DNA from 4 places in the Oceanobacillus sp. FSL K6-0127 genome. Region 3 is predicted to be linked to each of the others. Evidence: riboswitches for the same ligand, from Rfam matches in the RefSeq annotation. Region 3 holds a riboswitch; each other region holds the start of a gene.
The links. A riboswitch is a leader RNA that binds a small molecule or an ion and turns the genes downstream of it on or off. The one in region 3 is predicted to bind S-adenosylmethionine.
Positions count from the first base shown of each region.

Region 1: another riboswitch for S-adenosylmethionine. It lies ahead of MHH64_RS16255 (methionine biosynthesis PLP-dependent protein); the one in region 3 lies ahead of ssuE (NADPH-dependent FMN reductase).
Region 2: another riboswitch for S-adenosylmethionine. It lies ahead of MHH64_RS11660 (bifunctional homocysteine S-methyltransferase/methylenetetrahydrofolate reductase); the one in region 3 lies ahead of ssuE (NADPH-dependent FMN reductase).
Region 4: another riboswitch for S-adenosylmethionine. It lies ahead of MHH64_RS04655 (MetQ/NlpA family ABC transporter substrate-binding protein); the one in region 3 lies ahead of ssuE (NADPH-dependent FMN reductase).

Region 1 is NZ_CP150287.1:3,267,887-3,273,696, reverse strand. Features, by position in the region: gene MHH64_RS16260 (aminotransferase class I/II-fold pyridoxal phosphate-dependent enzyme) at 1-305, opposite strand, end outside; gene MHH64_RS16255 (methionine biosynthesis PLP-dependent protein) at 302-1,420, opposite strand; SAM riboswitch class I at 1,496-1,607, opposite strand; gene MHH64_RS16250 (hypothetical protein) at 1,964-2,113, opposite strand; gene MHH64_RS16245 (DNA topoisomerase) at 2,629-4,788, shown strand; gene MHH64_RS16240 (hypothetical protein) at 4,955-5,389, shown strand; gene MHH64_RS16235 (hypothetical protein) at 5,599-5,810, shown strand, end outside.
Region 2 is NZ_CP150287.1:2,343,965-2,349,774, reverse strand. Features, by position in the region: gene MHH64_RS11670 (hydroxymethylglutaryl-CoA synthase) at 201-1,367, opposite strand; gene MHH64_RS11665 (reverse transcriptase-like protein) at 1,562-2,215, opposite strand; SAM riboswitch class I at 2,453-2,558, shown strand; gene MHH64_RS11660 (bifunctional homocysteine S-methyltransferase/methylenetetrahydrofolate reductase) at 2,746-4,611, shown strand; gene metE (5-methyltetrahydropteroyltriglutamate--homocysteine S-methyltransferase) at 4,649-5,810, shown strand, end outside.
Region 3 is NZ_CP150287.1:3,633,562-3,639,371, reverse strand. Features, by position in the region: gene MHH64_RS17950 (Stk1 family PASTA domain-containing Ser/Thr kinase) at 1-1,131, shown strand, start outside; gene MHH64_RS17945 (hypothetical protein) at 1,303-1,629, shown strand; gene MHH64_RS17940 (LLM class flavin-dependent oxidoreductase) at 1,696-3,069, opposite strand; gene ssuE (NADPH-dependent FMN reductase) at 3,104-3,655, opposite strand; SAM riboswitch class I at 4,037-4,143, opposite strand; SAM riboswitch class I at 4,271-4,377, shown strand; gene MHH64_RS17930 (LLM class flavin-dependent oxidoreductase) at 4,465-5,517, shown strand; gene MHH64_RS17925 (alpha-L-glutamate ligase) at 5,536-5,810, shown strand, end outside.
Region 4 is NZ_CP150287.1:938,337-944,146, reverse strand. Features, by position in the region: gene MHH64_RS04665 (pyridoxal phosphate-dependent aminotransferase) at 2-1,171, shown strand; gene MHH64_RS04660 (PPC domain-containing DNA-binding protein) at 1,480-1,989, opposite strand; SAM riboswitch class I at 2,139-2,249, shown strand; gene MHH64_RS04655 (MetQ/NlpA family ABC transporter substrate-binding protein) at 2,340-3,161, shown strand; gene MHH64_RS04650 (ATP-binding cassette domain-containing protein) at 3,457-4,473, shown strand; gene MHH64_RS04645 (methionine ABC transporter permease) at 4,475-5,137, shown strand; gene MHH64_RS04640 (enoyl-CoA hydratase-related protein) at 5,335-5,810, shown strand, end outside.

The DNA.
Region 1 (5,810 bases), 370 kb from region 3:
ACATCCGTTGTTACTAATACGTGATCACCAGCAGAGAGCAATAATAGTACAGAGGAAATGGCTGCCATACCAGACGCAAATCCGAATCCGTGTGAACCATTTTCCAGCTCTGCAATTTTGTCCTCCAATGCCTGACGTGTTGGATTTCCTGACCTGCTGTAATCAAACGGACCAAACGCATCAAAGCTGTTTTGGTGAAAAGTAGATGAAAGGTAAATAGGCGTATTTACCGCTCCAGTGCTTGTTTCCCCTCTCTGTGATCCATGAATGAATTTCGTTTCCACATGCCGCTTCACTTGATTCATTTCTCATCCTCCTCATTCAATTTGGATAGTGCTTGTTGTAAATCTGCTTTTAAATCCTCAACATGCTCAATACCTACAGAAAATCGGAGTAAATGATTGCTTATGCCTCGACGAATTCTTTCCTGTTCTGGTATGTCAGCATGTGTCTGCGTTGTTGGATAGGTAATAAAGCTTTCTACACCTCCAAGGCTCTCAGCAAAAACGATTAAATTTAATGAAGATAGAAATGGATCGACCCATTGTTCCTCTTTGAGAGAGAAAGACAGCATTCCACCCTTATTTGGATAAAATACATTTGAAACTGCTGGTTGCTTATTTAAAAATTTTGCTATGCTTTTTGCATTCTCTTCATGTCTTTCAACACGGAGCGCTAATGTTTTTAATCCTCTAATAAGTAGCCAAGAGTCAACAGGCGAGAGTACCGCACCAGTAGCATTATGATTCTGGGATAGCTTTTCACAGATTTCTGTTCCTTTTGCAACAACTAATCCAGCTAGTACATCGTTATGACCGCCAATATATTTGGTCGCACTGTGGATAACAATGTCTGCCCCTAACTGTAGTGGCTGTTGTAAGTAAGGTGTTAAAAAGGTATTGTCAACAATGAGTAAAAGCTTATGCTTCTGGGCTAATGTTGCGTAGCTAAGAATATCAATTTCCTGCATTAATGGATTTGTAGGTGTTTCGATAAAAAGAGCCTTCGTACGTTCATTAATTAACTGCTCCGTTTTTTCAACTGTTTCAAACGTATCGTAAGTAGTCTCAATTTGGTAGGTTTCTGCATATTGTTCGAAAATCCGATAGGTACCACCATATAAGTCTTCAGGTGCAAGGATATGATCACCTGAACGGAAAAGGGATAGTACTAATTGAATAGCTGCCATCCCCGAGCTACAGGCAAACCCCGAATCACCTGTCTCTAAGTCAGCAATACCTTCCTCTAAAATAGTTCGGGTAGGATTTTTCGTTCTTGTATAATCATATCCAGTTGACTGTCCAAGGCCTTTGTGCTGATAGGCAGTAGATAAGTAAATGGGTGGATTAATTGCGCCTGTTTTTTCATCACTCTTATTTCCTAGTTGTACGAATTTCGTTTGTAACCTGTTGTTTGTCATTTTTTTAGCCTCCAATAGAAAAAATAAAAAGAGCAACCCTCAGATAAGAAGATTGCTCTTAATAGCACAGCATTCTTCTTATCTTCTAAGCAACTTGGATAGTTGCTTACTGGAATTAGCACCGGACCGCTATCGGCTGGTTGCTGAGACATCAAAGGGCCAGTCCCTCCGTCTCTCTGGATAAGAATTAAATAGATTTATGTAATTTTTCGAAATTATATTAGTAATACCTTACATTAGAAATCTGAAAAAAGCAAGAGGCATTTCGTTTTATTGTTTTCGTTCGTAAAGCATAAAGCTGAGTTAACATTTAACCATTGACTCAGCTTTATGTGCCAGAGGATTAGTCGCACTTATCCCCCTGTGGTGAAAGCGGGCACTGACACCATGTAACAGAATGGGCGATTAAAACTAGACTACGCCCAAAGGGAGATGCTTTCTTTATCTCTTTCGTAGGAATGTTCGACCCGCCGGACCACCCGAAGTTCGGGGTGTCGTAGGTACATCGCTAAATCGGATGCTTCCGCTTTTGTTCTAAAGATGCTACCTTTTACGTTTGTTTTTCTTATTGTCTAAGTTTAGAAACTCACTATTTTCACTCGCGAATTCCGTATTATTGCCTTGCCTATTATGTTTATTGTGATTGTTTTGTTTTCCTTTATCTTTGTTTCGGTTTTTATTTTCCTCAGACATTATCGCCCCTCCTGTGAAAATTTGTGGTGATTATTTACACCAATGAGGCTAGTTTAACCATTCACTTGGAAAATATAAGCGTAATAAAAACCTAATATATTTTTGTGTATGAAAAAAGTATGATGTATTACTTATATCTGCCTTTTGATTGAAAAGATAGATGACAATATTGTTATGGCTTTAAATCTAACTGCGAAGGAAATGTATTCAATCTAATATCCAGAGGACAAAGAAATGTTAAGTAAACGAAAGCAAGATCTAGTTTTTACGTATATGGTAGAAGATTGGGCTCGTCAGAATAACTTCACGGATCGCAAAAATGTCTTTGTAGTGGTGCAGAAAAAAATATAACAGTATTTGAATGCAGCCTATCTATTCTTAGCCAAGTTCGGTATAGGAATCAATTAGAAAAAAAGTGTAATCTATGGCATAATAGTATATCGAACGAATGTTTCTAAACGAGAATAACGGAAAATTAATAGATATGGAGTTAAAGGATAGGGGATGAATTCGAATTGGGAGTCCAATTAATACTAGCAGAAAAACCATCCGTCGCAAAAAACATTGCAGACGCATTGAAAATAAAAACGAAGAAAGATGGCTATTTTGAAGGAAACAACTATATCATTACTTGGGCGTTTGGGCATCTTGTAGAGTTATACGATGCGAAAGACTATGATGGAAAAATGCGAAGCTGGAAAATGGATAATTTTCCTTTTATCCCTTCTGAATTTAAATATAAAGTAAAAAGCAATCCTCGGAATCGATCACAAACAGATGGTGGAGCTGCAAAACAGTTAAAAATAATCCATTCACTAATGAAACGAAATGATCTGGAAGCAATTATTTCAGCATGTGATTACGACCGGGAAGGGCAGCTAATCGGGGACAGTATTATCTACCGAGGTGGAGTAAAGCCGAAAGCTAGTGTATTTCGCTTGCTCTTAAACGAATGGACACAGAATGAAGTGCTGCAAGGGTTAGAAAACCTCAAACCGAACAATGCAATGCAACCATTGCGAGATGCAGGGATTAGCAGACAATGGGCCGATTGGGTTATAGGTATCAACCTAACCTCTGTTGCAACGTTAAAATATCAACAAGGAAAAAGCAAGGCGTTGAATATAGGCAGGGTACTCTTACCAACCTTAAAAATCATCTATGATCGCGATCAAGAAATAGCTAATTTCAAGCCAGAGGATTATTTTAAACTAACTGCAACGTTCCAGACTGAAGATAACCATGAATATGAAGGAATCTATATAGAAAATAAAGATGAAAAGTTTAAGAAAAAAGAAGTGTTGGAAGAAGTCCACAATTTGATTCAAAACAAACAAGCAACTATTATAGATAAGCAAGTAGAGAAGAAAAAAGAATTTCCTCCGTTTTTATTTAATTTATCCAATCTGCAGGGGTTTATAACGAATAAATATAAGGGATGGACGTCTGATAAAGTTCTAAAGGTGGCCCAATCACTTTATGAGAAAAAACTGATTACATATCCGCGAACCTCTAGTATTGCTTTAGAAGAAAGTCTGGTTGCGAAAACAGCCCACGTGTTAAAGGTGCATTCCGAGGACCTCCCATATGAAGATGAAATCAAATTTATGAAAACAAAGCGTGTCTTTAATAACGCGAAAGTGGAGAGCCATAGTGCAATCATTCCAACATATGTAAAACCGAAACGACTTTCAGCAGATGAAGGAATTGTATATTCGGCAATAAAAAACCGTTTTATAATGCAGTTTATGCCAATAGCTATATATGAGGAGACAAAGCTGGTCACGAAAGTTTTAGAAACGGATCTACGTGGTTTTTTTCATTCAAAAGGTAAAGTGCAACTTGTTGAAGGCTGGAAAAAAGTTGAGAAAATACAATCAAAAGATACGATTCTTCCGTTTGTGGGCTTAAATGAACATGTTCAATTAATTGGCTCTGAGGTCACTACGCATGTAACGAAGCCGCCAAAGCATCATACGGAAAGAACATTGCTTCGTGTTATGGAGACCTGTGGTAAAAGTTATAAAGAGGATGAAAGTGAAGAGCTAATGGGTAGTATTCTAACCGGATTTAGTATCGGGACAGCTGCAACAAGAGCAGAGACGATTAAAAAGCTGAAGGATGTAGGATATATTACTACAGAAAGTAAAAATTTACTTTGTACAGAGCTTGGCAAGCGCCTTGTTGAGACTTTTCCGGTTAAAAACCTTTTTGATTTGGAATTCACTGGACGTCTTGAGAAAGCATTGTCTGATATACAAAAAGGAAAAGCGAGCAAGCAAGAGTTCCTTCGACTAGTATTTCATTTTACAACGGAGTCGGTTGAATCAATTAAATGTGCAGAGGACGTTATTATTAACAAAGTAACCTCATCGCGCGCAACCAATGAAGTTTTAGGGACTTGTCCACAATGTGGCGGCAAGGTGACAGACGGTTTTAAAGCTTTTGGCTGCAGCAATTGGAAGAAAGGCTGTACGTTTGTGATTTGGAAAAATGATAAATATTTAGCTTCGATGCGTAAAAAGCCGACGAAGACAATGGTAAAAATGTTATTAAAAGAAAAGAAAGCCTTTGTTAAAGGCCTTACAAGTAAAGGTGGAAAAAAGTTTAACGCCTATTTAAGCTATGAAAAAAATAACAACAATGATTATTATAGCTGGAAAATGGAATTTTAACTAAGTAAATCTAAAATGGACGTAAAGAAAATGTGTAATTATCAGTTTTTAAGCTTTTAAGTGGAAAATGGTGTATACTTAATAGTAGAGGTAGCATAATTCTATAAACGGAGATCTTGAGAATTATATTTGCGATGCTAATTTTCCTCGGGACAGGATGACGAACATGAAAAAAGTTATCGTAAGTACAAAGGAGAACCTGGGTTATGGTACATTAATATGGGTAAATGCGAGCAACCGTAAAGTATATCGCAGCAGTAAAAGTATTTCTGCTGATACTTCTTTCCATAGTTATGATTCACATTTTATGGGAATGGTTGATAAGCTGTACAAAGATCAGGAAAAACATCCCCTTTTATTTAAACAGATGCTTGAAAAATCGAACCGGATTTTTGGTGTATGTTTAAACAAACGACGTAATACAGATGGTTCAAAAGACATGAAGGTTCTATTTTTCCGGGACTGGGACAGTGTTCAGGACTTTGCTGAAAATGGCTTCCCAAAACTTGTAAAAGCAGAAGTAAAGAGAAGGAAAGCAGCCAAACAAAAATGGTTGGAGAGAGGGAAGTTATTCTCAGAAACGAAAAAAATATCACAATAGAGTGAATCTTATTAGATAAGATAAGCTGTCCATCAGGTGTGTTGCCTGATAGGAACAGCTTTTTTGTTTGTATAAAAAGCAACGTACCCCTTAGAGAAGTATAACAAAACTGATAAAAAATTTGGAAATTAATCCAAATAAAGCTTACAATGGAAGAAAAGAGTTAGAATTTGATAAATATAGACAAATAATATAGGAGTGGAGTGAACGTGCGAAATAAAAAACTTATCGTTATTAATGTTTTGACATTAATCGCGTTTATTTTTGTAGTTATGATTGGAATAAACCGAATAGACGCTACAAAGGATGAATATGGGGCAATACAGGAAGAAGAAGCTGAAAAAGATGAGCTTGCAGACAAGGAATTGTTTGAACTTGAACCAAAAGAGGAGTTAAGCTTTCATACACCGGCAGCATTTAT
Region 2 (5,810 bases), 1.3 Mb from region 3:
TCTGAGAAATCGCAAAATCGCGACCTTCCAAGACAGCCTCATCTGCTATAAATTTGTTTCACTAGTATATTTCCCTAGGAAGAAGTGAATATTATCTCAAAATGTACTATTAGAATATTCTAACATAAAATTAAGCTAATTTCAATTTTTTATGATAACGTGTTTGTATATAATCTAGAAGTTTCTAGTATACTGAATTCCTACTTCCTTACATACAAACGCTTATTATCTTCTACTCCACTTAGGCAAATTGCAGCAGTATCCTTTGTAATATCAAGCTCTAATGTCGAACCATCAACTGGTAGGGTCTCCTCAAATAGTTTTTCATATTCGGGAACAGTTACTTCCATTCTTGAATCAAATAAATGTTTATGATCATTGATGTGAAGATGTTCACGATAATCGGACTGTAGAATCCCAGTAAAAAATTCTCCAACAGCGCCTGAACCATAGCTGTATAAACCAACCCTTGATCCGGCTTCTAATCCCTCGTTAAGTTCAAGAAGCGATAACAAGCTTAAGTATAAAGATCCCGTGTAGATGTTTCCAACGTTTCGATTATATTGCGTACTTACTTGATAATTCGCAACCAATCTTTCGTTGTCTTCCTCTCTACCTTCATCTAAAATCGTACGTAACGCCTTTAATCCCATCTTTGTATATGGCAAGTGGTAACAAATTGCCTCAAAATCTTTCAATTCAAGACCTGACTTTTCTTTATACTGCTCCCAAACCTTCGAAAAGAAGTATATGTATTGCTCATTGGAAAACTTTCCATCAACAAACGCTTTGTCAGAGTAAATCGGTCTCCAGAAATCCATAATGTCATTTGTAAAATAAGCACTATGCTCTTCAAGGACCATGATTCTTGGATTTGCACTAATCACCATCGCAACTGCTCCTGCACCTTGTGTGGATTCACCGGGGGTATTTAGACCGTACCTCGCGATATCAGAACCTATTACCAATACCTTGCTTTCCGGATTTAATGCAATATGCCCTTTTGCCAATTGAATTCCAGCAGTTGCACCGTAGCATGCCTGCTTCATTTCAACAGTACGTGCATGGGGATTTAACCCAAGTAAATTATGTACATAGACCCCTGCAGACTTCGAGTTATCAATACCTGATTCGGTACCAAAAATAACAAAATCGATTTTCTCTTTATCTGCCTCGTTTAAAATCCCAAGTGCAGCGTTCGCAGCCAATGTAACCGGGTCTTGTGTAATAGGCGGAATCGCCATTTTTTCCTGTCCAATTCCAACGGTGAACTTTTCCGGCTCTATGTCTCTTGCAACAGCTAATTTGTTCATATCTACATATAAATGCGGTGTATAAAAACCTATCTTATCAATCCCTATATTCAATGCCCTGCTCCTTTACAACTACCAAAATTTTATACTGTACTGCTTCGTGAAATAGTGCACAACTATTATTTTTTAAATTAAACAACAGTTAAATGATAATATAATGTATTACGAAAAACAACTCATTTGAAGTTAGATGGAAAGGTTTTCTAAACTACCGGATTAGCTAATTTGTCTGTATGATTGATTATCTATCAGCGCTCACGATGACTCATAATTTCAATCTCTTGTAGGGCCTGTGTTGCTAATTGATCAGCCTCACGGTTCATTTTCCGGGACACATCTTTATAAGTTGGGGCAATTCCAAGCTGTTCTAACTTTTGTTCAATCCGATTAATCCATGCTGCTAGCTCCTTTTCATAGCATGGCCATTCCCCATCCAACTGATGAATGACAACCTTTGAATCTCCAACAAATGTTACTGGTAAGTGGTGCACACCTAATAGCTCTAATTCAGTTAATCCTAAATGAAGCGCCGCATATTCTGCTTCATTATTATTTATAAGGCCTTCCACTAAAGCATTTTTTCTTATCCGATAGGCCTTTTCATTTTGCTCATAGTAAATGACACAGCCAAGACCTGCTTTATCTGTCTTCAAGTCAAATCCACCATCAAAATAGACAGTTATATCATGCGGTTCCGTTTTAATTTCTTCCATGTATTTCTTTAATTGCTTATAGGTCCAGCTTCTATCATTGCTATCAATAAATGTTAATTGCTTGATTCTTCCAGTTTTCTCCATGTCTTCAGCAATGATGACGGCTTGTCCAGCTTGCATCATATCTGAGCTAAGCATCGTCTCTAATCCCTTTTTTGTACGATATGTTAATTCCATTCTCACTTGCATAGATAAACCCTCCTTTTTACTTGGATATAAAACAAAATAAATGACATGAAATTTGAATAAAACACATTTAATGAATGAACCTTTCATTCATATTATTTTATATTGTATCCTAAAAATGCACATATCTTAGCAACACCACAAATTTGTTTTAATAATAACAAAAATGTATTTAATAAAACAATTGACAAAACTATAAAATTTATGCAAAATGGATTTAACAACTGAATATTCGTTATTTTCTTATCCAGAGAGGTGGAGGGATTTGGCCCTACGATACCTCGGCAACAGGCTTTTTTAAGTACTGTGCTAATTCCAACAAGCATTAATGCTTGGTAGATAAGAAGAGTAAAGTGAATAATACATACATGACCTCTTCTTTTCGGAAGGGGTCTTTTTATGTTTTCCCACCTTTTCTTATCACCACGAATACAATTTTCCACTAATGACAGCTTCAAAGGAGTGAATTAAAAGGTAGTGAAGAAAATGAAATGAGGTAATTGCTACTTTTAACGATAAAGGAGGACAGAAAAATGAGTTTATTAAGTGCTCTTGAAGAAAGGATCCTTATTGGTGACGGTGCAATGGGAACGTTGCTGTATTCATACGGCGTTGACCGTTGCTTTGAAGAATTGAATTTAACACATGAGGAACAAATTACCCGTATTCATCGATCATATATTGAGGCGGGATCCGATTTAATCCAAACCAATACGTACGGAGCAAATTACATTAAGCTTGCTCGTTATGGCTTAGAAGATCAAGTTAAAAAAATCAATACCAAAGCAGTGGAACTTGCTAGAAAGGCTGCTAAAAAAGACACTTTTGTTCTCGGAACTATCGGAGGGATACATGGCGCACAAGCATTAAATGATACAAAAGAAGAAATCAAACGAAGCTTTCGAGAACAGCTATATTGCTTACTGTTAGAAGGTGTAGATGGCCTTATTTTAGAAACCTATTACAATCTTGATGAGCTATTAACCGTATTAGAAATTGCCCGAGAAGAAACAACAATACCGATTATCACAAATGTCTCCATGCACGTACCAGGTATTCTTGAAAATGGTATCCAGCTAAAGGATGCTTTACAACGGCTAGAAGATACGGGTAGTAATATTGTTGGCGTCAACTGTCACTTAGGTCCATTTCATATGCTGCAATCATTAAAAGATGTTCCATTGTCAGATAAGACATTCTTAGCGGCTTACCCAAACGCTAGTCTGCCAGCTTATCACGAGGGCAAGCTCGTTTACGAAAATAAACCTGACTATTTCACTCGATGCGCCGAAGATTTTCGCAATGAAGGTGTTCGCTTGCTTGGCGGTTGCTGCGGAACAACCCCTGAGCATATCAAAGGATTAGCGCAAGGAGTTCGTAATTTAAAGCCATTAACGGAAAAGAAGATTATTAGAAAGCCTTCCCCTATTGAAGTAACACGTAATCAGACGACTAAAGAGACCCCTTTAGTCGATATCGTAAAGAAAAGACATTCCATCATCGTTGAGCTAGATGCTCCGAAGCATCTGCAAACAGACGCATATATGGAAGGCGTGAAGGCATTAAAGAAGGCTGGTGTCGATGCAATTACATTAGCTGACAACTCGTTAGCATCACCAAGAATTAGCAATATTGCGATCGCCGAAAAAATAAAACAAGAGGTTGGGCTAAGACCTCTCGTTCACTTAACTTGCCGCGATCGTAATTTAATCGGGCTGCAATCCCATTTAATGGGACTCGACACGTTAGGGATTCATGAAATTTTGGCAATTACGGGAGACCCAACGAAAATCGGCGACTTCCCAGGTGCCACTTCTGTTTTTGATGTAACATCGTTCGATCTAATTAAACTAATCAAGCAATTTAATAAAGGGCTTTCCTTTTCTGGTAATTCCTTACGACGGAAAACTTCTTTCAAAGTTGGTGCAGCTTTTAATCCAAATGTGGCTCATCTTGATAAGGCAGTCAAACGAATGGAAAAAAAGATTAGCTATGGTGCCGATTATTTTCTAACACAACCGATCTTCAATAAGGAGCAAATCATACAGCTGCATGAAGCAACAGCGCACATCCAAACACCTATTTATATAGGAATTATGCCGCTGACATCAACAAGAAATGCTGAATTTCTCCACAATGAAGTACCAGGAATTAAATTAAATGACGATGTTAGATATAAAATGCGCTTTGTCTCGAACGATCGAGACAAATCGATTGAACAAGGGATTTCAATAGCAAAGGAACTTATTGATGTATCCTTACGATATTTCCATGGTATCTATTTAATTACACCTTTCGCACGTTATGACATGATTATTCGTCTTATTGAATATATCCAGGAAAAAGTCCCCAAAAGTAACTTCGAGGAGGTGTTGTCAGCAACCCCGCACAGCCTATAGTAAGAATTAAGATGAAAACAAATGAGGAGGAAATGAAATGACAAATGTGATTAGCTCAAACTTAGGTTACCCAAGAATCGGGAAGAAAAGAGAATGGAAGCGCGCCTTGGAAGGATACTGGAATAAGCAATTATCCGAAAAGGAACTTTTAGAGAAAACTGATGCCATTAGATTCGCAAACTTAAAAAAGCAAAAAGAAATTGGTATCGATCTTGTACCGGTTGGCGATTTTACACTATACGATCACGTCCTAGATACTTCCGCTATGTTCGGTGTTGTACCAGATCGTTTTAACTATGATGGCGGAAAGGTTAACCTCGAAACATATTTTGCTATTGCTCGCGGTACAGAAAATGCGGTTGCCTCTGAGCTTACGAAATGGTTTAATACAAACTATCATTATATCGTTCCAGAGCTTGAAAATGTGACACCAACGTTAACAGAAAATCCCCCGCTAAAATTCTATAAAGAAGCAAAAGAAAAGTTAGGAATCGATGGGAAGCCTGTCATTTTAGGTCCAATTACATACCTAAAATTATCAAAAGGATACGAAGAAAATGATTTCTCTAACGTCTTGCAACGCTTTATACCTTTATATGTCCAACTATTAAAAGAGTTAGAGCAAGCCGGTGTCTCTTGGGTACAAATCGATGAACCGATTTTAGGAACTAATCTATCAAAAGAAGTTATCCAAAAAGCAAAACAAGTTTATGAGCAATTTCATAATGCAGCACCAAAATTAAAGCTAATTTTACAAACCTATTTCGAGCATATTATTCACTACGAAGAAATTATCGAGTTTCCTGTTCAAGCAATCGGACTTGACTTTGTCCATGGAGAGTCGCTAGAGCTTATTAAACAATTCGGATTCCCAGAAGATAAAGTACTCGCAGCCGGGATTATTAATGGGCGCAACGTTTGGAAGGCTGACTTGGAAGCTAAAACCGACCTGCTCGAAACAATCTATCAAACTGTTAAAAATAAGCAAATCATTATCCAGCCTTCCTCATCATTATTACATGTTCCAGTCACGAAAGAATCTGAAGCACAACTTGATTCCAATGTGAAGAATGGTCTGTCCTTCGCGAATGAAAAGCTTGATGAAATTGTAACACTTACAAAGGGATTACAAACTGGGAAACAGACAATCGTCCAAGAACTAGCTAGAAATAATAAGGAACTTGAACAGTTTAACCATT
Region 3 (5,810 bases):
AAGCCTGTTTCAGAAGCACGTTCTTGGGCAAGTGAAAATGATGTAGAGGTTGAATTAGCGCAGGAATATAGTATGGAGTATGATGCAAACCAGATTATTTCGCAAAGTGTATCTCCTGGAGAAAAGATTAGAAAAGGAAAAACGCTTCAATTAACTAGCAGCTTAGGAGCTGACCCAGAAGAGGTTATTCCGCTTGTTGATTTTTCGGAGATGACACATGAGGAAGCGCAAACCTGGATTGATGAAAATAAAGCAGAAAATTTGCAGATGGTCACAGAATATAGCGATGATATCGAAGAAGGTGGCTTTATTCAGTTTTCCATCAGGGATAGCAACATTGATGAATCAGAATACAAGCGTAAAGATAGTGCTGCTGTCTATTATTCAAAAGGAAAAGAAGTTTTCGAGAAGAATATCAACATACCTGATTTTGCTGGGGTAGCCAAAGAAGAAGTAGAAAAATGGGCAGAAACCAATGAAATTGAAATGACATATGAAGAATCGGATTCCGACACGATTGAAGCCGGGAATATTATTAGTCAGAGTGAAGCACCAGATGAAAAAATTGCTAAAAGGGATAAAATGAAAGTTGTTGTCTCATTGGGAGAAGCTACTGAAGTTCCGAACTTTGGGGAGCTGACTCCAGAAGAAGCTGTGGCAAATTATCCTGATCTACTCGTGACAGTAAAACATAAATTTAGCACAGATGTTTCATACGGAACACTTATTTCACAGTCCGTTGAGGCAGGAACAAAGCTGACAGATAAAGATAATAAGAATATTACCGTTACTTATTCAGAAGGAAGTCCTTATTTACGTGATTTTCGAGGTCAGTTAGAAGGCGATCTGCCAAGATTGTTTTATGAAGAATATCACTCGAAAGGTGCCGATATTAACTATATTGTGAAATATGTTGATTCCCCTGAAGTGAAAGGTACCGTCGTGGACATGGGTGTATTTAATGAATTTGTTCGGATGACTTATACGGTTGAAATCCGTATAAGCAATAATGCTTCGGCAGCACCGAATCCGTCCGATTACTTTGAGGATGCACCGGAAGATTATGTAGTCGGTGGCGGACCGGAACAATCTGTGGAAAGTGATGAGAGCGATGAGGTTTATGAGAAATAAAAGCAATATTATTTTAGACTGAGAAGCCTTTAAAGTTATAATGGGAGTACTATCATTTATAGGGATAGTGCTCCTGTTTTTAATTTCCATACAAGAGAATTGAATCTAAATGTATATTTTCATAAAAAACGGCAGAAATTATTTAATGACTTTAAATTAGTGGGTGAATTGATGAAAAAATTGATTTTTGCAGTGGTTCTTCTCCAAGTAATTGTCCTAGCAGTGTCATATAATACAGTGAATGCAGAAGTAATAGAGCATGAGAGTAATGATAAGGAATCATCACATCATAATTGGGTAGAATATAGTACGGATACAACTGTATTGGAAGTAGGTTCTCATGAGGGTTCGTATATGAAAAACCTCCTTAGATATTCATATGTATGTGATATTTCTCATAAAATAAAAACAGTTGTTTATTACTGTGATGAACATGATCATACGAAATCTGAAACATTTTTGGAAGAAGTAATACATAGTGAGGAGCACAGACATTGAATGGTAAACTCACCAGTAAAAAAGCATGCCTATAATGAAATGGCATGCTTTCCTTTTTAGTTATTACTACTTTACAAGCAAGTGTTTTTTCCTTCCAGGATGCGTGTCAAGGAGCTTATCGCCTTTTCCAAATAAGTTATCTCTTAAAGTACTTCCTTCATATTCGGTTTGAACAAGTCCTCTTTCTTGTAAAACAGGTATAACGAGCTCAACGAAATCTTTAAAAGACCCTGGAGTAATGGCATATGCGATGTTAAATCCGTCTATACCAGCTTCGTTGACCCATCGCTCCATCTCATCTGCAATCTGTTCGGGAGCGCCAATTGCCGTTGCTCCCATTCCACCAATACCAATTGTTTGGATAACATCCTCTACTGTTGATGGTCGATCAGGATGGATTTTTGTGAAATTTTCAAGTGCGGACCGAATCGAATCATTTTCGATATAACTGATTTCTTGATCCTTTGCGTACTGGGATAAATCGACTCCAGTCCACCCACCGAATAGTGCTAGTGCACCTTCTGCACTTATATATTGTTGATAGTCTTTATATTTTTCTTTAGCCTCTGCTTCTGTTTTGCCAACAATCGGTACAAACATCATAAGAATTTTTATTTCTTCTTTGGATCTTCCTGCCCGTTCGATATCTTCTTGCAGTTTATCCACGGTTGCTTTTGCTGTTGCAATCGTTGGTGCGCCAATGAAAACAAGCTCCGCATTATTAGCAGCAAAAGCACGCCCCTTTTTGGATGCGCCCGCCTGATAAAGAACAGGGGTCCGTTGGGGAGAAGGCTCACATAGATGAGCACCAGGGACCCGGTAATATTTTCCTTGATGGTTAATATCATGAACTTTACTTGGATCTGTAAAAACGCGATTTTCTTTGTCAAGCTTTACCGCATCATCTTCCCAGCTTTCTTCCCAAAGCTTATAGCAAACTTCCAAATATTCCTCCGCAATATTATAGCGTTCATCATGATTAATCTGATCTTCTAATCCCATATTAACAGCTGCGCTTTTTAAATAAGAGGTAACGATGTTCCAGCCAATACGTCCATTTGTTAAATGATCTAACGTACTGATTTTACGAGCAAATGTGTATGGATGCTCATGTGTCACAGAAGCAGTAATTCCAAAACCCAGATGCTTTGTCACTGCTGCCATGTATGGAACAATTAGAAATGGATCATTAACTGGTGATTGCACACCATTTCTTACTGCTGCATCACGGGATTCACCATATACATCATAGGTCCCTAATACATCTGCAATAAAGACTGCATCGAATCTTCCATTTTCTAATGTTTTTGCAAGCTCAGTCCAATAGGCACTATCTTTGTATCGATGCGACTGATCATCTGGATGTGTCCATAGTCCAGGTGATTGATGTCCCGGAGTATTCATATCGAAAGCATTTAAAAAAATACGCTTTTTTGTCATATTATTTCTCCCTTTTTATTATTGAATAGCATCTTTAGTACGTAACAACTTCTCTAGCAACTGGATTATTTATAAGCTGAACAAAGTAAAAGAGTTGTTTTTTTGTTCGTTGTAAAATATCTTCATCAATAATTGGAAGGGGATTTTGCTTATCAATCTGTCTATCCAATAGGTAAAGACCTTTTAAATTATGTGCTTTTAATGTAGCAAGAACTGGCTTTAACGTATATTCGACAGCAAGTAAATGGGAGGGACTTCCACCTGTCATAAGCGGTAGTACTGGCTTATGTTTCAAAATATCCTGTGGCAATATATCAATCAAAGCTTTTAGCACACCGGAATATGCTCCTTTATATACTGGTGATCCGACGATTAGTCCTTTGGCATGTTGGATTTTGACTGCAATTTCTTTAACAGCAGTACTATTGAAATTTCCTTGAAATAAATCTTCATATGGTACATCTTTTACAGAAATATGCGTTACTGAGAATTGCTCACCTTCTAATAAAGTACCTAAATATTTAAGCACCTGCTCAGATCTTGAAAACTCAGAAGGACTTCCGGATAGAATTACAATCTCGCTCATGTAAACATTCTCCTTTAGCTTTTTATTTGTACTCTACGAAACACTGGTTAATATTAGACTTTTGAGAAACTGCACTAATCTGTAATGATGGATTGGTACGTATACTCGCTACGGAAACACACTACGCTTTATTCGGGTGACCCGTGAACCTTTTTGAACTGTCGTTTTTGAAGTCTCACTATGGCTCCGTCCCCCGGCAGAAGTCACTGTTTGTTTCCACCGCTAGTGCTAGATCATTGTGTATATTTAGCGGAATTGCTCATACCAAAGCAGTTAGTTCACAGTTTAAATTTAGTTGACAGGTACTAAATATTTAATACGAGTAAAAAACCCCCTTTTCTTCTAAAAAGAGAAAAGAGGGTACACTACATCATTTATCAGCTCTTATCTCTCAAGAAAAAATCTTGCTGGAAGTAGCACCTTTCTAAAATAATTAGTGGTTGCTGAAGCGTCATAGGGCCAGTTCCCTCAGCTTCTCTTGATAAGAATTTTCAATTGTTGGATATATTCTAATATATCAAATCATATAAGTCAACTAAGAATTATAAGAATTAATTGATTGACATTTCTTAAGTTTTATATTATTATTCAACCAACAACTTCATTATTTGATTTATCTTATCACGAGAGGTGGAGGGACATGGCCCAAAGAATCCTCGGCAACAGGTTCATTTAAGAATACTGTGCTAATTCCATCAAGCAGACTGCTTGGAAGATAAGAAGAGCATACATACATAATATGTAAAACCTCTATTCTTATCCTAGAATAGAGGTTTTTTGTTGAACAGAAGTTAGGAGGAGATGGAACAATGAAATATGGGTTTTGGTTACCGATTTTTGGTGGATGGCTAAGGAATGTAGAGGATGAAAATATGCCACCAACATTTGATTACGCAAAGAAAGTCATTCAACACGCTGAAACGTGGGGTTATGATACAACGTTAATAGCTGAATTATATTTGAATGATATTAAAGGGATTGAAGCCGATTCTATTGAAGCATGGACAACTGCCGCAGCACTGGCAGCTGTTACCGAGAAAATGGAAATTATGACCGCTGTCCGACCGGTATTCCATAACCCGGCGGTAACTGCTAAAATGGCCGCAAATATTGACCAAATTAGCAATGGTCGATTCACTTTAAATGTTGTCTCTGGTTGGTGGGAGGAAGAGGCCAAACAGTATGGTGGAGAATTTACAGAGCATAATGATCGCTATGATCGTACAAGTGAATTTTTAGAAGTTTTAAAAGGATTATGGACGGAAGAGACATTTTCTTATGATGGAAAGTTTTATAACATTAAAAATACAAATTTATCACCAAAGCCAGTTCAACGGCCAAATCCAATTTTATATGCTGGTGGTGAGAGTGAAAAAGGAAAGCAAGTTATTACAGCTTATTGTGACGCATATGTGATGCATGGCGGAACGGTGGAAGAAGTTAGGAATAAAATTGAAGATATGAAGAGACGTAGAAAGAAGGCTGAAAAAGAAGCATTGCAATCATTTAGTATGGCTGCCTATGTTATTTGCAGAGATACGGAGGAAGAGGCACAGGAAGAATTACACCGTATTACGACAGTTAAAGATGCAGCAGGCTATGCAGGTATGAAAGATTTTACAACGAAATCAGAGCTTGAGCAACAGCTTAAATTGCAAGATTACTCAGTATCAAACCGGGGATTGCGTCCGAATCTTGTTGGCACACCGGAACAAATTGCAAAGCGAATTTTAGCTTATGAAGCAGCCGGAGTAGATCAACTATTATTACAATGCTCTCCACAGCTTGAAGAATTGGAACGCTTTGCAAAGCAAGTAATGCCTAAGGTTGAAGAATTACGTAATACATTAACGAATATCTAAGTTAGGGGAGAATTATAAATGAGTAAAATATACGTTATCCATGAAAATAATGAGTGGACAGAGCATTTAATTAATCGATTAAAAGAGCTTAATTTACCTTATGAAGATTGGTTGCTTGATAATGGTACGGTTGATCTTAGTGCAGCACCTCCAGAAGGGGTTTTTTACAATCGGATGAGTGCTTCGTCACATACCCGTGGAAATCGGTTTGCACCAGAATTAACGAATGCTGTACTCGCGTGGTTAGAGCATCATGGAAGAACTGTAATAAACGGCAGTCGTGCACTGCAGCT
Region 4 (5,810 bases), 1.8 Mb from region 3:
AATGGAATTTTCGAATCGTTTAAAAGGGTTGCCTGCGCAATTTTTTGCAACACTCGTTCAAAAAGTTACAGCAGCATATGCAGAAGGTCGCGATGTTATTAATCTAGGGCAGGGAAATCCCGATCAACCAACCCCTGCTCACATCGTTAAAGCATTGCAACAATCTGCCCAAGAGCCGATTACACATAAATATTCCCCATTCCGCGGAACAACCGAATTAAAACAGGCAGCAGCTGATTTCTATAAAAAAGAATACAACGTTGACTTGGATCCGGAAACAGAGGTTGCTATTTTATTTGGAACAAAAATTGGATTAGTAGAATTACCGCTTGCTTTAATGAATGACGGTGAATTGCTTTTGCTGCCTGACCCTGGCTATCCAGATTATCTATCAGGCGTCGGATTGGCAAATGTGCGTCATGAAACAATGCCATTACTACGAGAGAATAATTTTTTACCAGATTATGATAGTCTTAGTTCTAGCCATTTAGATAAAGCAAAACTTCTTTATTTAAATTATCCAAATAACCCTACAGGTGCAACTGCTTCGAAAGCCTTTTTTGAAAAAACGGTGAAGCTGGGCGAAGAGCACTCCATTGGAGTCGTACATGATTTTGCTTATGGAGCAATTGGTTTTGACGGGAATAAACCAATTAGCTTTTTGGAGGCAGAAGGTGCAAAGGATGTTGGAATTGAACTTTATACGCTTTCGAAAACGTATAATATGGCCGGCTGGCGTGTCGGATTTGCAGTAGGCAACAAGGAAATGATAGAGGCAATTAATCTATTACAGGATCATTTATTTGTTAGTATTTTCCCAGCTGTCCAGCATGCTGCAGCTGTCGCGTTATCAGATGACCAAGCATGTGTTGAAGCGTTAGTTGCACTTTACGAAGGTCGCAGAAATACATTAATAGCTGAATGTCAACGAATCGGCTGGGAAGTCGAGGCTCCAAAAGGATCCTTCTTTGCCTGGCTGCCAGTTCCGGATGGTTTTACAAGTGAAACATTCGCTGATTTTCTGCTAGAAAAAGCAGATGTGGCAGTAGCTGCCGGAAATGGTTTCGGATCATTTGGTGAGGGGTATATCCGAATTGGCTTGCTCGTTGAAGAGCAGCGTATCAAGGAAGCTATTCAGCGTATTGAAAAACTTAATATTTTCCCTAAATAACCAACTCATAAAAGGTGATCGTAAAGTTATAGCTCGATTAAGATCCCCTTTTATGGTTCATTCTTGTTCGGCCACTGAGGCTGGGACAAAAGTATTTTTATGAAATAAAAACCGAACATGATTGGTGCAAATAACTCGCTCTGGAAATATAATTCGCGCATCCAGTGGTGGCTGGTGATCCCCCCTTGCGCTATCGCACTACGGTGTCTCACCTATGCCTTACCTCCCGCTGGAGTCTACGTATAATTCCTGCGCTAAGCTTATGCATCGTTCGTCTTTAACATTAAACACTTTTGTATGTCCCAGCTTCAATTTTTCGATAGGTTATACGTCACGTTCTTTCCATGCTCTACAGGATAAAACTGATTCCCGCCTGTCTCTTCATCGTACTTTCGATTGAAGCTCATCCCTTCAATAGCCGTAAGTACAAGGTCTACTGTAATAACGGGGTTTTCCCCTTTTACAAGATGACCGCCGAAAACATTTCCTTCTTGATCACACATCGTACCGTGAAAGTGAATATCATAGTCACCATCACGCTGACATACAACCCCAGTCCCTTGTAAAAACTCAATTGGTCCTTGTCTTACCTGCAAATCTCCATAGCCAGCACCAACTTTTGATTCACTATTTGCTATTAAATATAAATAACCGGCTTTCTTAAAGCTGCCAAAACAGCTGCTGATTACAGCCGATTCAATATCATTTTCTTGACATAGCCGCTCAATTCCGGTTAGAAGATCCGTTTCTGCTAATAACCTAGCCGCAAGAACTGTTCCTGCTTTCCCTTTTGCAAAATGTGCACGACACAATGACACAATTCATCTCTCCCACTCACGAAACTGAAAATTCTAATTATCTCAATAATAAGGGGAGTCCCAAAAGAAATGCAAGAATAAATAAAATAAGTATTGACTGAATTAGAATTATACGTTAATTTAAATAAATAGAATTGAATAGACTACATCTCTTATCAAGAGTAGCTGAGGGACTGGCCCGATGAAGCTCGGCAACCTTTTATGTTACAGCATAGAAAGGTGCTAAATCCTGCAAAACATAACGTTTTGAAAGATGAGAGAGGACCTCTGTATATATACAAGCCTCTCTTTCTTTTAAAGAGAGGCTATTTAATTATCAGCAAGTTTACTATATTACAGGGGGTAACAAAATGAAAAAATTTGGAATTGTGTTATCAATTATTTTATTAGCTGGAGTACTAGCTGCTTGTGGTAATGACGCCTCTGGCAGCACCGACGCACTAAATGAGGATAAAATAGTGGTTGGTGTTACTGCTGGTCCGCATGAACAAATTGTAGAAGCTGCTGCTGATGTTGCTGCTGAAAACGGACTTGAGGTGGAACTAAAAGTATTCTCTGACTATGTCCTACCGAATACCGCATTATCTGAAGGCGACTTAGATGTGAACAGTTATCAGCATGAGCCATTCTTAGATCAATTTAATGAGGATCATGGGACAAGTTTAGTGCCGGTTGGTAAAACTATTTTAAACCCAATGGGTGTTTACTCTGAAACATATGAGAGCATCGATGATATTCCGAATGGTGCAACATTTGGCCTTCCAAATGACCCAACAAACGGTGGTCGCGCACTATTTATTTTGGAAGAAGCCGGGATTATTACGTTGGAAGAAGACAAGAAAGAGACAGCTTCCATTCATGATGTTGTAGATAATCCGAAAAACCTGGAATTCATTGAATTAGATGCAGCACAAATTCCAAATCAACTTAGCGAAGTCGATGCAGCTGCAATTAATACGAATTTCGCTTTAGGAGCAGGTATTAGTCCAAAAGAAGATTCAATTCTATTAGAATCCACCAATTCTCCATATATAAACTATATCGTTGTACGTGCTGAAAATGAAAATGACCCAGTCGTTAAAAAATTCGTTGAAGCATACCAATCTGATGAAGTGAAAGCATTTATTGAAGAAGAATTTCAAGGCTCTGTAATTCCAAGCTGGGATGAATAAGTAAATAAAAGCGGAAGCGCCCGGTTATCGACATACCGACTGTGCCCCGAACTTTGGGATGGTTCTGCCTGTCGAACATTCTTACGGAGGAGATTCACTCCAAAGTATAAGATGATCTATGACTTTCTCTTCTATGGGCGGAAGTCAAGTTCATCTAAAAGGAAACATGCCCCTTTAGGCGTATGCCGATGTTAGGCGTAGAAATAATTCAGCCAAATTTTATACTTCAGTATTTTAACAAAAGAATGTTGCGACTACTGGAGCAGCATTCTTTTTCGAAAGGAATGTAGGTTAGATGATCAAATTAGAAAACATCACGAAAGTTTTCCCATCTAAAAATGGGGACGTAACAGCTGTAAATAATGTTAACCTTCATGTTAAAAAAGGAGAAATCCACGGCGTAATTGGTTATAGTGGTGCGGGGAAAAGTACATTAATTAGGCTTGTCAATTTACTTGAAAAGCCTACGAACGGAAGTGTCTCAATCAACGGAACCGAATTGACCTCCCTGCCACCAGAAAAACTGCGAAAGACGCGGCAGAAGGTTGGAATGATTTTTCAGCACTTCAATCTATTAAAAACTGCAACAGTTTATGACAATATCGCAACTCCATTAAAACTTCTTGGCTATGATAAACAGGAAGTGAAGAAGCGTGTTGAAAAATACTTGAAGATTGTTGATTTAGCAGAAAAGCAAAACAGCTATCCTTCTCAACTATCTGGTGGGCAAAAGCAACGGGTCGCTATTGCTAGAGCATTATCACAAGAACCAGAAATACTTCTCAGTGATGAAGCAACAAGCGCTCTTGACCCAGAAACAACAAACTCGATTCTCGACTTGCTTCTAAAAATTAATGAAGATCTCGGAATAACGATTTTACTTATTACCCATGAAATGAATGTAATCCAAAAAATATGCGATTATGTGTACGTGCTTGAAAAAGGTGAAGTCATCGAACAGAGCTCAAGCATAGAACTGTTCACCAACCCACGTAAGCATACGACGAAGAAATTCTTAGATACCATTTCCCAACGTAAATTATCAGCATCACTTATTTCTCAATTGAAGCTGAATGGCACTGTTACAAGACTTACATTTATCGGTGAAAACACAGGACAGCCTCTACTTTCACAGGTAAGTCAAAAATTTAATGTGGAACCAAATATTCTAACGGCAAACATTATGGAACTAAAGAATGGCATCGTTGGAAACTTAGTCATTCACCTTGTTGGTGAACCAGAACAAATCAATGCATCCTTGCAATTCCTAAACGAACAAGGTGTCGCAACAGAAGAAGTGGAGGGAGAATAACATGGAAGCATTCATCCAAGAATGGCTGCCAATTATCGGGCAGTCTGTCATTGAGACTTTCCAGATGGTCATTATTTCATTGTTTTTTGCAATATTAATTGGAGTTCCATTAGGAATTCTCGTAGTCCTTACACGCCCTGGTCAAGCATTAGCAAATAGATTTATCTATCAGCTGCTCAACTTATTCATAAATGTTGTTCGTTCGATCCCATTTATTATTCTATTGTTCTTTATTTTACCATTCACAAAATTCCTAGTAGGAACAACGATTGGTGTACAAGGGGTAATTGTTCCGCTTGTTATCTACACAGCACCATATATAGCAAGGTTATTAGAAACATCCTTGTTGGAAGTAGATAACGGTATAATCGAAGCATACAAAGCGATGGGTATTAAAACAAGGCAAATTATTTGGAATGTGATGCTCCGTGAAGCACGCCCTTCCATTATTTTAGGATTAACAATTGCAACCGTCAGCCTAATCGGGGCTACTGCAATGGCTGGTCTTGTTGGTGCAGGTGGACTTGGGGATCTGGCATATCGATTCGGCCATTTACGATATGAAGTTGATGTTATGTATGCGACTGTCTTTATTCTTATTATTCTCGTTCAAGGAATTCAATCGCTTGGTAATAGACTCGCAGCACGTTTGAAAAAAGATTAGTATAGCAGGTTCAAAAGGTCCGGTGAGAATGATGCATCGAGAACAAGGAACTTCGACGCACAGGACGTCCTAATGTCGGTGTCGCAGCAAAGCTTTTCGATGGGCTAGTAATCACAGCCCCAGTACATTGCGACCTTAGCCGATTTCGGACCTTCTCATCCTCCTTTTTGAACACACACTACTTGGAGGTTTTTTGCATGTCAAATGATCTTTATATTGAAAAACATGGTGCGATTGCAACGATTACTATTAATCGCCCTGAAAAGAAGAACTGTTTTTCACTCGCTATGTTCCAAAAATTAGAAGTATTACTAGATGAACTCAAACAAGATAACGCCATAAATCTCCTCATTGTCCGTGGTGTTGATGAAACAGCTTTCTCTGCAGGCGCAGATATTACAGAATTTCTAGAAGTTCGTTTACATGCAGAAAAGGCAAAAGCGTATAATGACTTTGCACTAGGGGCAATTGAAAAGCTATATCGATTTCCAAGACCAACAATTGCCATGATTCAAACGCTGGCTATCGGCGGAGGTCTGGAGCTTGCTAATGCATGTGATTTCCGATTTGCAACGTCAGGGAGTAAGCTCGGGATTACTTCTGCAAACATCGGTATTGTGTATAATCTGACAAGTACAAAACGACTATTTAATTTAATTGGTCCTTCTAAAAC